2 regions of the Paraglaciecola sp. IT1134 genome follow, and region 1 is predicted to be linked to the other one. Evidence: predicted binding sites of a transcription regulator. Region 1 holds the regulator's gene; the other holds the start of a gene.
The links. The regulator sigma-54, encoded in region 1, starts transcription at its own class of promoters, with help from an activator protein. The targets are predictions, from matches to a motif close to GTTGGCACGNNNNTNGNNT.
Positions count from the first base shown of each region.

Region 2: the regulator sigma-54 is predicted to act here: its motif matches at 2,129-2,147, upstream of fliE (flagellar hook-basal body complex protein FliE).

Region 1 is NZ_CM176486.1:4,757,451-4,762,962, forward strand. Features, by position in the region: gene AC3RV5_RS20590 (FAD:protein FMN transferase) at 1-493, shown strand, start outside; gene AC3RV5_RS20595 (HPr family phosphocarrier protein) at 654-926, opposite strand; gene rapZ (RNase adapter RapZ) at 935-1,780, opposite strand; gene ptsN (PTS IIA-like nitrogen regulatory protein PtsN) at 1,782-2,225, opposite strand; gene hpf (ribosome hibernation promoting factor) at 2,241-2,528, opposite strand; gene AC3RV5_RS20615 (RNA polymerase factor sigma-54) at 2,554-4,044, opposite strand; gene lptB (LPS export ABC transporter ATP-binding protein) at 4,175-4,900, opposite strand; gene lptA (lipopolysaccharide transport periplasmic protein LptA) at 4,900-5,391, opposite strand; gene lptC (LPS export ABC transporter periplasmic protein LptC) at 5,432-5,512, opposite strand, start outside.
Region 2 is NZ_CM176486.1:3,683,311-3,688,822, reverse strand. Features, by position in the region: gene AC3RV5_RS16120 (sensor histidine kinase) at 1-569, shown strand, start outside; gene AC3RV5_RS16115 (sigma-54-dependent transcriptional regulator) at 573-1,916, shown strand; gene fliE (flagellar hook-basal body complex protein FliE) at 2,206-2,547, shown strand; gene fliF (flagellar basal-body MS-ring/collar protein FliF) at 2,558-4,264, shown strand; gene fliG (flagellar motor switch protein FliG) at 4,318-5,367, shown strand; gene fliH (flagellar assembly protein FliH) at 5,392-5,512, shown strand, end outside.

The DNA of each region.
Region 1 (5,512 bases):
GCAGGTTGACATTGATGCCACGAGCATCACTCTGCCCCCCGGTTTCGAACTGGATTTGGGGGGTATAGGCAAAGAATACGCAGTGGATGCTGTGGCCAAGTTATGCCGCAAGGAAGCTCCTCACGTATCAGTGCTGGTGAACTTTGGTGGTGATATTCAGGTTACCCGGCCTCGTTCATACGCCCCTTATTGGCATGTGGGCATAGAGGATCCGAAAAACAATTATCAAAGTCAGGCCATGGTGCAGATAGCCTCTGGAGGCTTGGCCACCAGTGGCGACAGCCGCCGTTTCATGATTAACGAGGGTAAACGTTACGGCCATATTCTTAATCCCAAAACCGGTTACCCAGTTAATGACGCTCCCCGTTCAGTCACGGTTGCCACGACTTACTGTGTGCAGGCGGGATTATTGGCCACCATGGCGCTATTACAAGGCAAAGATGCTGAATCATTTTTACAGGCCCAGGGGGTCAATTATTGGTGTTTCTGGTGATCACTAGCCCCTTGATGGTCCAGTGAATGGTTCGGTTTTAAATATCATGCTGGCATAAGCGCAGGCAAGAAGTACGCCGTCAAAACCACTTTGGCTGGGTTAAGCGCCAATCCAAGTTGTTAATATCAAGTATTTTGCACTCAAAATTAAGACCCCGGCACTACTCATTTTCGTTAAACTTTCCCACTATTAACTGTTCAACAGCAGCCAGCGCCTGTTCGGCATCGACCCCTTCGCTGACCACCCGCACTTTTTTGCCCTGGTGACTCTCCAACATCATCAAGCCAAGCACGCTGCTTGCTGAGGCGGTTTTGTCCCCCTGATACAAAGTAACCTGTGCATCAAACTGATTGGCCAGCTTGACTAACTGGGTGGCCGCCCGTGCGTGCAGGCCCAGCTTATTGACGATCAACAACGTCTTTTCCAAACGTATCGAACCACTCAACGGTTTAATTCCCGGTGGCGGATCTGTACATCCGGATGCGAACTGCTAAAGGTTTTGGCCAGCATTTCCACCACATACACGGAGCGATGCTGACCGCCTGTGCAGCCTATCGCCACTGTCACATAGCTGCGATTATTGCGTTCAAGATGGGGCAACCAAGTGGAAATAAGGTTCTGAATTTGCCAGATAAATTTGGTCACTATGGGTTGTGAGCCGAGAAAGATTTCCACCGCAGAATCCAGACCGGTCAGATGTTTCAGATCCGGTTCCCAGTGGGGATTGGGTAGAAAACGTCCGTCAAAAACGTAGTCCGCATCTTTAGGAATACCATGTTTGAAACCAAAAGATTCAAAAACCAGTACCAGGCGCGAGCTTTTTTTGCCAAGAATACGCTCCCGTACCAGCTCAGCCAGCTGATGGACAGATAACTGATCCGTATCCAGATACAAATCTGCTCGCTCGGCAATGGGGGCCAATAATTGCCCCTCGGCCTGAATGGCATCCGACAGAGATTTATTCTGTTTTGACAAGGGGTGCAAGCGGCGGGTCTCGCTAAAACGCTTGATCAGTACGTCATCACTGGCATCCAGATAGAGTATGGTCATTTCCCATGTCGACGGCAGATAATCCAGAATTTCCACCAGTTCACTGGGATTTTTGGGTAAGTTACGCACATCGATGCTAACCGCCACCTGGTCGTATTCATCTACTACTGTATGGGTGAGCGTGGGCAGTAGGTTTACCGGAATGTTATCCACACAGTAATAACCGAGATCTTCCAGTGAACGTAAAACGACGGATTTCCCTGAGCCAGAACGCCCGCTAATGATGATGAGCTTCATATCAGCTGATTACCTGAAATAATTCTTCAGCGCTGATGGCACTGCGCAATTGTTTGAGCAACTCTTTGTCACTGAGTTTGGCGGCAATGCTAGAGAGGGTCTGCAGATGTTCCTTGGCTTTTTCTTCCGGCACCAGGATAGCGAAAAAAACGTCCACCGGCATATTGTCAATGGCATCATACTCTATAGCAGGTTGACAGGTTACCAACACTGCCAATGCACTTTCCAAGCCTTTGAGCCGACCATGAGGCAATGCAATACCGCCGCCAATCCCCGTACTACCCATTTTTTCCCGGCTCACTAAACTGGCCAAAATAGTTGCTTGATCTATGTCGATCAAATGCTGATTGGCAATCAGACTGATAAGCTCAAGAATGCGTTTTTTGCTGCTAGCCTGAACTGCGCATAGTACGCAGTCAGGATTAAGTATGTCTGAAATTTCCATTATCTGCCTAATGGGTTAATGGCGTTTAACTTTTTCTTTATGCTTGAGCACCTGACGGTCTAATTTGTCAATCAGGCCATCGATGGCCGCGTACATATCGGTATGTTCCGCGGTAGCAAATACTTCGGCGCCGTTGAGATGCAAGGTAGCTTCTGCTTTTTGATTGAGTTTTTCAATATTCAATATGACATGCACATTGTTGATTTGATCCGAATGTCGCTCAAGCTTAATAAATTTACTATCGACATAATCTTTAAGTGAATCGGTAATGTCCACGTGATGACCTGTAAGATTTATTTGCATATCGCCTCTTCCTTCTACAATCAGTCTAAAAAAGACTTTTACGTTGGTTAGACGGGGGTATCAATAAAGACTCCCGATATTTTGCTATTGTTCGCCTTGCAACCATAATACCTTGATCGGCCAACAATTGAGCAATCTTGCTATCACTTAACGGTTTGCTGGGTTTCTCTGCAGCCACCAGTTTTTTGATTAATGCACGTATCGCCGTAGATGAACATTCACCGCCTGTTTCGGTCGCCACATGACTGGAAAAGAAATACTTGAGCTCGAAAATACCCCTGGGAGTATGCATATATTTCTTGGTAGTCACCCGGGAAATAGTTGATTCGTGCATCTCGACCATTTCGGCAACATCGTTAAGCACCATAGGTTTCATCATTTCCGGGCCGTGTTCGAAGAAACCCATTTGCTGCTGCACGATACAATTGGAGACTTTCAGCAAGGTTTCATTACGGCTTTCCACACTCTTGATAAACCATTTTGCCTCTTGCATATGTGAACGGATAAACTGGCTGTCACTGGTGTTTTTCGCATTACGACTCATGGCCGCATATTGTTGATTAACATTCAGCTTGGGTAAACTGTCGGGGTTGAGTTCCACCGTCCAGCGGCCATTCTTTTTCGCCACTGACACATCCGGGATCACATACTCTGCTTCACCTTTAATCAAGGCACTACCTGGCCTCGGATTCAGGGTTTTGAGCAAGCGCATGGCTTCGCGTAATTCTTCTTCCTTGAGCCGGGTTTTGCGCATCAGGGTGCGGTAGTCTTTGCTACCCAATAATTCAGCGTATTCGCCAATCAACATCTTGGCTTCTTCCAGCCAAGGCGTATCCGGGGCAAATTGGCGTAATTGCACCAGTAAACATTCTTGTGGGGTACGTGAGCCTGAACCAACAGGATCGAACATCTGAATACGTTTAAGCACACATTCCACTTCATCCAATTCAATTTCTTCGTCATCCATGCTCAGCAATATGTCTTGTGCACTCATGGTTAAATAGCCGGAGTCATCGATGGAGTCAATAATGGCTGTGGCAATCGCCACGTCCGTCTCACTAAAATGTGTTAACCGCATCTGCCATAACAGATGATCCTGAATATTCTCTATGGTTTCACCCTGAAAAATCTGCTCATCATCCGAACCGCCTCCTGACATGGGGGCGGGTGCCGATGAGGCACTGATATATTCATCCCAAGTACTATCCAGAGGCAAGTCTTCGGGAATATCGCCTTTTTCCAAGGCGTCACCGGCATCGATGCTATCGCTATTGGGATCGGTTACTTCTGAGCCATCGGGTTTATTGGCCGGATCCAGTGAGGCATCACTTAAGGCACTATCACCGGAAGCATTATCGGTGGGCTCTTCGATTTCCAATAAGGGATTGGAATCCAGGGCTTCTTGAATTTCTAGTTGTAAGTCCAGAGTCGAAAGTTGCAACAGGCGAATGGCTTGCTGCAATTGCGGCGTCATGGTCAGTGATTGGCTAAATTTTAATTGTAAAGAGGGTTTCATCTACTTCTGTTTCATATCCGTTGCTAATCGATTAAGAAGCTAATTTGAATGTTAATTAGTAACTGCGTATCTGATTAAGTGACAACCTAGTTGTCGTGACGACTAATCGCGTTTAGGGAGAAAGACTTAACTATAGCCTGAATTGTTCTCCTAGGTATACATCTCTTACACGTTGATCACTTAATACTTCTTCGGCTGTTCCAGAGGCGATTAATTCCCCTTGGCTAACAATATAAGCTTTCTCACATACATCCAAAGTTTCTCTTACATTGTGATCGGTGATCAATACACCAATCCCCCTGTCCCGTAAATGCTGAATTATCTTTTTTATGTCATTGACTGAAATCGGATCCACCCCGGCGAAAGGTTCATCGAGTAAGATAAATTCCGGGTCGGCGGACAGCGCCCTGGCGATCTCAACTCTGCGTCTTTCGCCACCGGATAAACTCATGCCTGTGCTATTGCGGATATGATTGATATTGAACTCGTCCAACAGGGAATCCGCTTGCTGCTCTTGTTGTTCTTTGGTCAACTCCTTGCGGGTTTGCAAGATGGCCATCAAGTTTTGGTAAACCGTCAGTTTACGAAAAATAGAGGCTTCCTGAGGCAAATAGCCTATGCCCAGCCGAGCCCGCATGTGCATGGGCTGTAAGGTTAACTCTTGCTGATCGATAAAAATCTCGCCCTTATCTAAAGGTACCAGACCCACTATCATATAAAAAGTCGTGGTTTTGCCCGCCCCATTTGGCCCCAGTAAGCCGACAATTTGCCCCGTGGACACTTCTAAACTGACATCTCTAACCACTTGTCGAGACTTGTAGGACTTGGCCAAATGTGTGGCTTTCAAGGTTGCCATTAAGGTTTTTTTTCCTTATTAGGTTGAACGGCTGGCTCAGGTTTGACTTTTTGGGGCTTTTTTTCCGGTTGAAAAATGGTAGTCACCCGGCCACTTTCTTCGTTTTCACCCTGTGCCACAATCTGTTCTAAGGCCATATTAAACACTATAGACTCACCTTTAACACTGCTGTTATTTTGTTTCAGTTGAGCAGCGCCATCCAGGGAGAGTGTACGTTTCTCCCGGCGGTAAACAATGCGATTGGCGGAGGCGACTATCTCGCCACCTTGCTCTTGTTGCTGCCTGTATTTGGCTGGTGTACCTGTCGCAATAAAAATTTCCTTGCCTTCACCCTGACTAGCGTCCACTTCGACTTCGTCAGCATACAGATGCAAACTTCCCTGGTTAATATGCACATCTTCGCGGAACACTGACTTTTTGGTGATCCCATCGCCAAATTGATATTTTGAGTCCACTTTTATGGCCTGAGAAAAATCATCCTTGCCGGCCATACTGGCGGTGGAAAAGATCAGTATGCCCAATGCCCAGGAGTTAAGGACGAGGTTGATAAACGGTTTGAACATGGTTTAGTAGCTCGTATTGTTGAGTGGTTAGGTTAGCCGTAAAGCCGTT
Region 2 (5,512 bases), 1.1 Mb from region 1:
ATGATATGCTGTTGTTTGCTAAAAGTGGCAGTGAACAAGTGGTGGTGGATTTATCTATGCAAGCCTTGTTCACCGAAGTGCAAGGTGCGGTTGAGGCCTTGCTGACGCGCCACAATGCCTCACTTGAATTAATTTCCCCCAAAAGCGATATCACCATTTTGGGCAACAAAACCGCGCTTTGTGGCGCACTACAAAATCTGATCCACAATTCTTTATTGGCCAAACCCCAGGGAGCAAAAATCATTCTGAGTATCCAGCATGATAGTGAGCGACCTGAATGGGTCAACCTGTCGGTAACAGACAATGGACCCGGTATTGCAGAAGACAAGTTGCAGGCCATATTCGAACCTTTTTATACCACCCGCAGTCAGGGTACAGGATTGGGGCTGGCCGTGGTGAAAACCGTTGCTCAGTCACATCATGGCGAAGTTGCTGTTACAAACCTTGAGGCTGGTGGGGCGTGTTTCACCCTGAGTCTACCCGTGCTGAAAAGGCAGATAACAACACCAGTTGTCGCCACAGACCTTCCCCCATCACAATTATCACATGCCCAAGTGGCAAGGAGCTGAGCTATGTCTCAAGCAACAGTCTTAATAGTCGAAGATGATGCCGGCCTACGTGAAGCCCTGGTCGATACCCTATTGTTAGGTGGTTATAAGGTTGTGGATGCCGACTGCGCTGAGCGGGCCATGATCATGTTAGCAGACCAGTCTGTGGATCTGGTGGTCAGTGATATTCAGATGGGAGGGATGAGTGGCCTTTCATTACTGCGCAGCTTAAAAAACAAATACCCGAATCTACCCGTGTTGTTAATGACGGCCTACGCAACTATCAATGATGCTGTGCAGGCGATGCGTGATGGTGCCACGGATTATTTATCCAAACCTTTTGCCCCTGAAGTGTTGTTAAATTTGGTCGGGCGTTATGCACCGGCGCAAAAAGTGGAATCTCGCAACCCAATCGTTGCCGATCCCTCAAGTATCCAATTACTCGAATTGGCACAAAAAGTCGCGGCGTCCGATGCCACCGTGATGGTGCTTGGCCCCAGCGGCTCAGGTAAAGAAGTGCTGGCCCGTTATATTCACGACAAATCATCCAGAGCCGACCAGGTCTTTGTCGCTATCAATTGCGCAGCCATTCCGGAAAACATGCTTGAAGCCACCTTATTTGGTTACGACAAAGGTGCTTTTACTGGCGCATTGCAAGCCTGCCCGGGCAAGTTCGAACAAGCACAGGGAGGAACCTTGTTGCTGGATGAAATCAGCGAAATGGACATGGGTTTACAAGCTAAACTGTTGCGGGTCTTACAAGAAAAAGAAGTAGAACGTTTAGGCAGTCGTAAAACCATTCCCCTGGACGTGCGCGTGATCGCCACCAGTAACCGAAATATACGTCAAACCGTTGAGTCAGGTGAGTTTAGAGAGGATCTTTATTATCGTTTAAATGTATTTCCTTTGACCTGGATGCCATTGGATAAACGCCCCGGTGATATCGTGCCACTGGCAACCCACCTGGTTGAAAGACACAGCAAAAAACAGGGCGTGGCCGCCATCAAGTTTACCAGTGCAGCCCGCAGCAAATTATTACAACATAGCTGGCCGGGTAACGTGCGCGAGCTGGAAAACGTGGTGCAGCGGGCATTGATACTCTGTGACGGTGAAAAAATAGACGCCCAGGATTTGATGATTGAAACTGATTTACCCAATACCTGTATCGAGGGGCAAATTAGCTTTGAAGACGATAGCAGTAAACTGGGTTCGGAATTGCGTCAACAGGAACATCAGATCATTCTGGATACGTTGCAATCTTGTCATGGTCGGCGTAAAGATGTAGCCGAACGTTTGGGCATTAGCCCTCGTACGTTGCGTTACAAGTTAGCCAAGATGCGCGAAGTCGGTATAGAGTTGCCCGCTTAGCTTTATTGGCTCAGCCCGATGCTAATCTCCTACATAACAGTATAAAAACCGCCATTAGAGGCGGTTTTTATATAACAAACAGAAAACTCCTGCCTGGACTTTTCTGTAAACCGCCCCTTACCCGGTATTCTAGTCCGCCGTCAATAAACTGACAAGATACCGCAAGTCCCTTAATAAATAAGCTAACAATCTGAAATATATAAATAAAATTGTTTGGCATTAACCTTGCTATATTCAGGATATACCTTAGTAAAACCGTCACTTATGAACGCGTTTCACGGAGCACACCATGGATATCAAAGCACAATCTCTTTACCAAGACATGCAAAGCATGGCTCTGCAAAGCAAAGCTGGTGTTGGGGAGATCCCCGGATTTAATTTGCCAGGGATCCAAAGCAATCCTTCCGGCGAGAACTTTGCCGATATGCTGGGCCACGCCCTTGAATCCGTCAATAGCATGCAGTTGCACGCCAAAGGTCAGGCTGAGGCTTTCGAGATGGGTGCCAAAAACCTAAGTCTGGCGGATGTGATGATCGCCAAAGAAAAATCCGGGATTGCCTTTGAAGCCACCATCCAGGTACGTAACAAAGTGTTGGACGCTTACAAAACTATCATGAACATGCCGGTCTAGGAGTTAATCAGTGGCAGATCCAACAGGCACAGAATTGGCAATGAGTGATACGGGGTCAAACCTGTATACGCCAGATTCGGAGCACGAACAAAAATCCGGTTTTATGGACTCTCTGGGCTCCACGGATATGATGCGTCAACTCACTTTGGTGGTGGCGTTGGTAATATGTGTGGCGATCGCCATATTTATCATGATCTGGGCCCAGGAGCCTGACTATCGGCCTTTGGCAAAAATGGAGACTCAGGATCTTATCGAAGCACTGGATTATTTCGATCAAAATCAGATTGATTATCGTCTTGAAGGCAACACCGTTTATGTCAGTGATAGTCAGTACCAGTCGATTAAACTGGGCATGGCTCGCCAGGGGCTTAGCCAGGGCGCATCTGAAGGCACCGATATTATCATGCAAGATATGGGGTTCGGCGTCAGTCAGCGAGTAGAAAAGGTGCGCCTTAAACATGCCCGGGAGCAGCAACTGGCCAGAACATTGGAAGAAATGAGTTCTGTGGGCCGGGCCAAAGTGCTACTGGCTTTACCCAAAGAAAATGTATTTGCCAGCCGTGAGAAAAAAGCCAGTGCCACTGTGGTTATTACCTCTAGGCGCGGCGGCGTGATTTCCAACGAAGAAGTCAGTTCCATTGTGGATATAGTCGCATCGGCTGTACAAGGTCTTGAACCCGAGCGGGTAACCGTCACCAATAGTAACGGTCGTTTACTTAATTCTGGCTCCCAGAGTTCTGATTCAGCACGCTCCAAAAAAGAATTTCAAATGGAGCGTCAGCGTGAAAGTGAATATCTGACAAAAATCGACGCAATTTTGATCCCGGTTTTGGGGCTGGGTAACTATACCGCTCAGGCAGATGTGACCATGGATTTCACCTCGGTAGAACATACTAAACGCAGTTATAACCCTGATTTGCCCGCAGTGCGCAGTGAGATGACGGTGGAAGATTCCAGTATCGGCGGGGTGATCGCAGGTATTCCTGGGGCGTTGACCAACCAGCCACCTCTGGATTCGACTATTCCCGAACAAGCCAATGGTGCCAACACTCAAACCAGCACACCAGGGCGCAGTCACAGCGAAGCGACCCGCAATTATGAGCTCGACACCACTATTAGTCATACTAAACAACAAGCGGGTGTCATTCACCGCTTAAGTGTCTCTGTCGCCCTTGATCACGTGCCAAGTGTGGCTGCCGATGGTGTCACGACTATGGTTCCGCGCACCCAAGCACAGTTGCTCGATATTCGCCGATTGTTGCAGGGCGGAATTGGCTTCGATGTTACCCGTGGTGATTCACTGGAAGTGGTTAGCATTCCATTTAGCCGCGAAGGCGTAGTTGAGATAGCTGAGTTACCGATTTGGGAAGATCCCAAGTTTATGCCCATACTTAAACTGCTGGTGGGTGGTTTAGTGATTATTGTCTTGATCCTAGCTGTTGTACGGCCCATGCTACGCAAACTTATTCACCCTGAAGACACCACCGGTGGTGACGATTTCGATGCCGATGAAGGTTTGGACTTAGGGGATGAAACCATTAGCATGCTGGCCCAGGAATTTGATGATTCCCAAGTGGGTTTTGCTGCCGATGGCTCCTTTATGTTACCGGATCTGCACAAGGATGAAGATGTCCTTAAAGCCGTGCGCGCCCTGGTGGCCAATGAGCCTGAGTTGTCCTCACAAGTGGTTAAAAACTGGTTGTTGCAAGATGAATAAGCAACTGAGTCTCGTGTCATACCAATCTGTTATTATATTAAGAGAACATTATCATGCCAGCTGAAAAAGCCGAGTCGACCGAAGTTGCCAGCACAGGTTACGATGTTGGCAAGCTTGAGGGCGTAGAAAAAGCGTCCATTTTATTGCTCAGTTTGACCGAAGAAGACGCGGCGCAAATTTTAAAACACCTTGAACCCAAACAAGTGCAGCGTCTAGGTCAGGCCATGGCGCAAATCGATGATATGACCCAGCCGAAAATCACGGCTGTGCATAAACATTTTATCGAAGAGATCCAAAACTACAGCACCATAGGTTTCCAGAGCCAGGACTTTGTCAAACGCGCCCTGACGTCTGCCTTGGGAGAAGACAAGGCCGCCAACCTCATCGATCAGATTTTAATGGGAACCGGGGCCAAAGGTCTGGATTCACTCAAATGGATGGACTCCAAACAGGTGGCCAGCATTATTCGCAACGAACACCCGCAAATACAAACTATTGTCATGTCGTATTTAGATGCCGAGCAATCGGCGGAGATCCTGGGCCAGTTCCCGGAAAAAGTGCGCCTGGACTTGATGATGCGGGTAGCTAATCTGGAAGAAGTGCAACCCGCAGCATTGCAAGAACTAAACGAAATTATGGAGAAACAATTTGCCGGACAAGCAGGCACCCAGGCCGCCAAAATGGGCGGCTTGAAATCTGCAGCGGACATTATGAATTACCTGGATACCAATATTGAAGGCCAGTTAATGGATGCTATCCGTGAACAAGATGAAGAAATGAGCCAGCAAATTCAGGACTTGATGTTCGTATTCGATAACTTAGCTGATGTTGATGATCGGGCTATTCAGGCCATTTTGCGTGAAGTCCAGCAAGATGCCCTGCTCAAAGCCATCAAAGGTGCCGACGAAAATCTTAAAAGCAAGATCACCTCCAACATGTCCAAACGGGCGGCGGACATGCTGCTCGATGATCTTGAGGCCCTGGGACCGGTACGTATCAGTGAGGTCGAAGCTGCTCAGAAAGAAATCCTGGCGGTTGCGCGTCGCTTAGCGGATGCGGGAGAAATTATGCTCGGAGGCGGCGGCGGCGATGAATTCTTATAAAGTCAGCTTTTGGCTGACAAGTCTATGAATCATGATTTTCCAGAGGGCAAGGATGACCATATTAAAACCTGGGACTTGCCCTACATCGAAGACGAACGCAAGTTAGCCGATAGCCAGACTACAGATGCGTTGAATCATCGTCCTA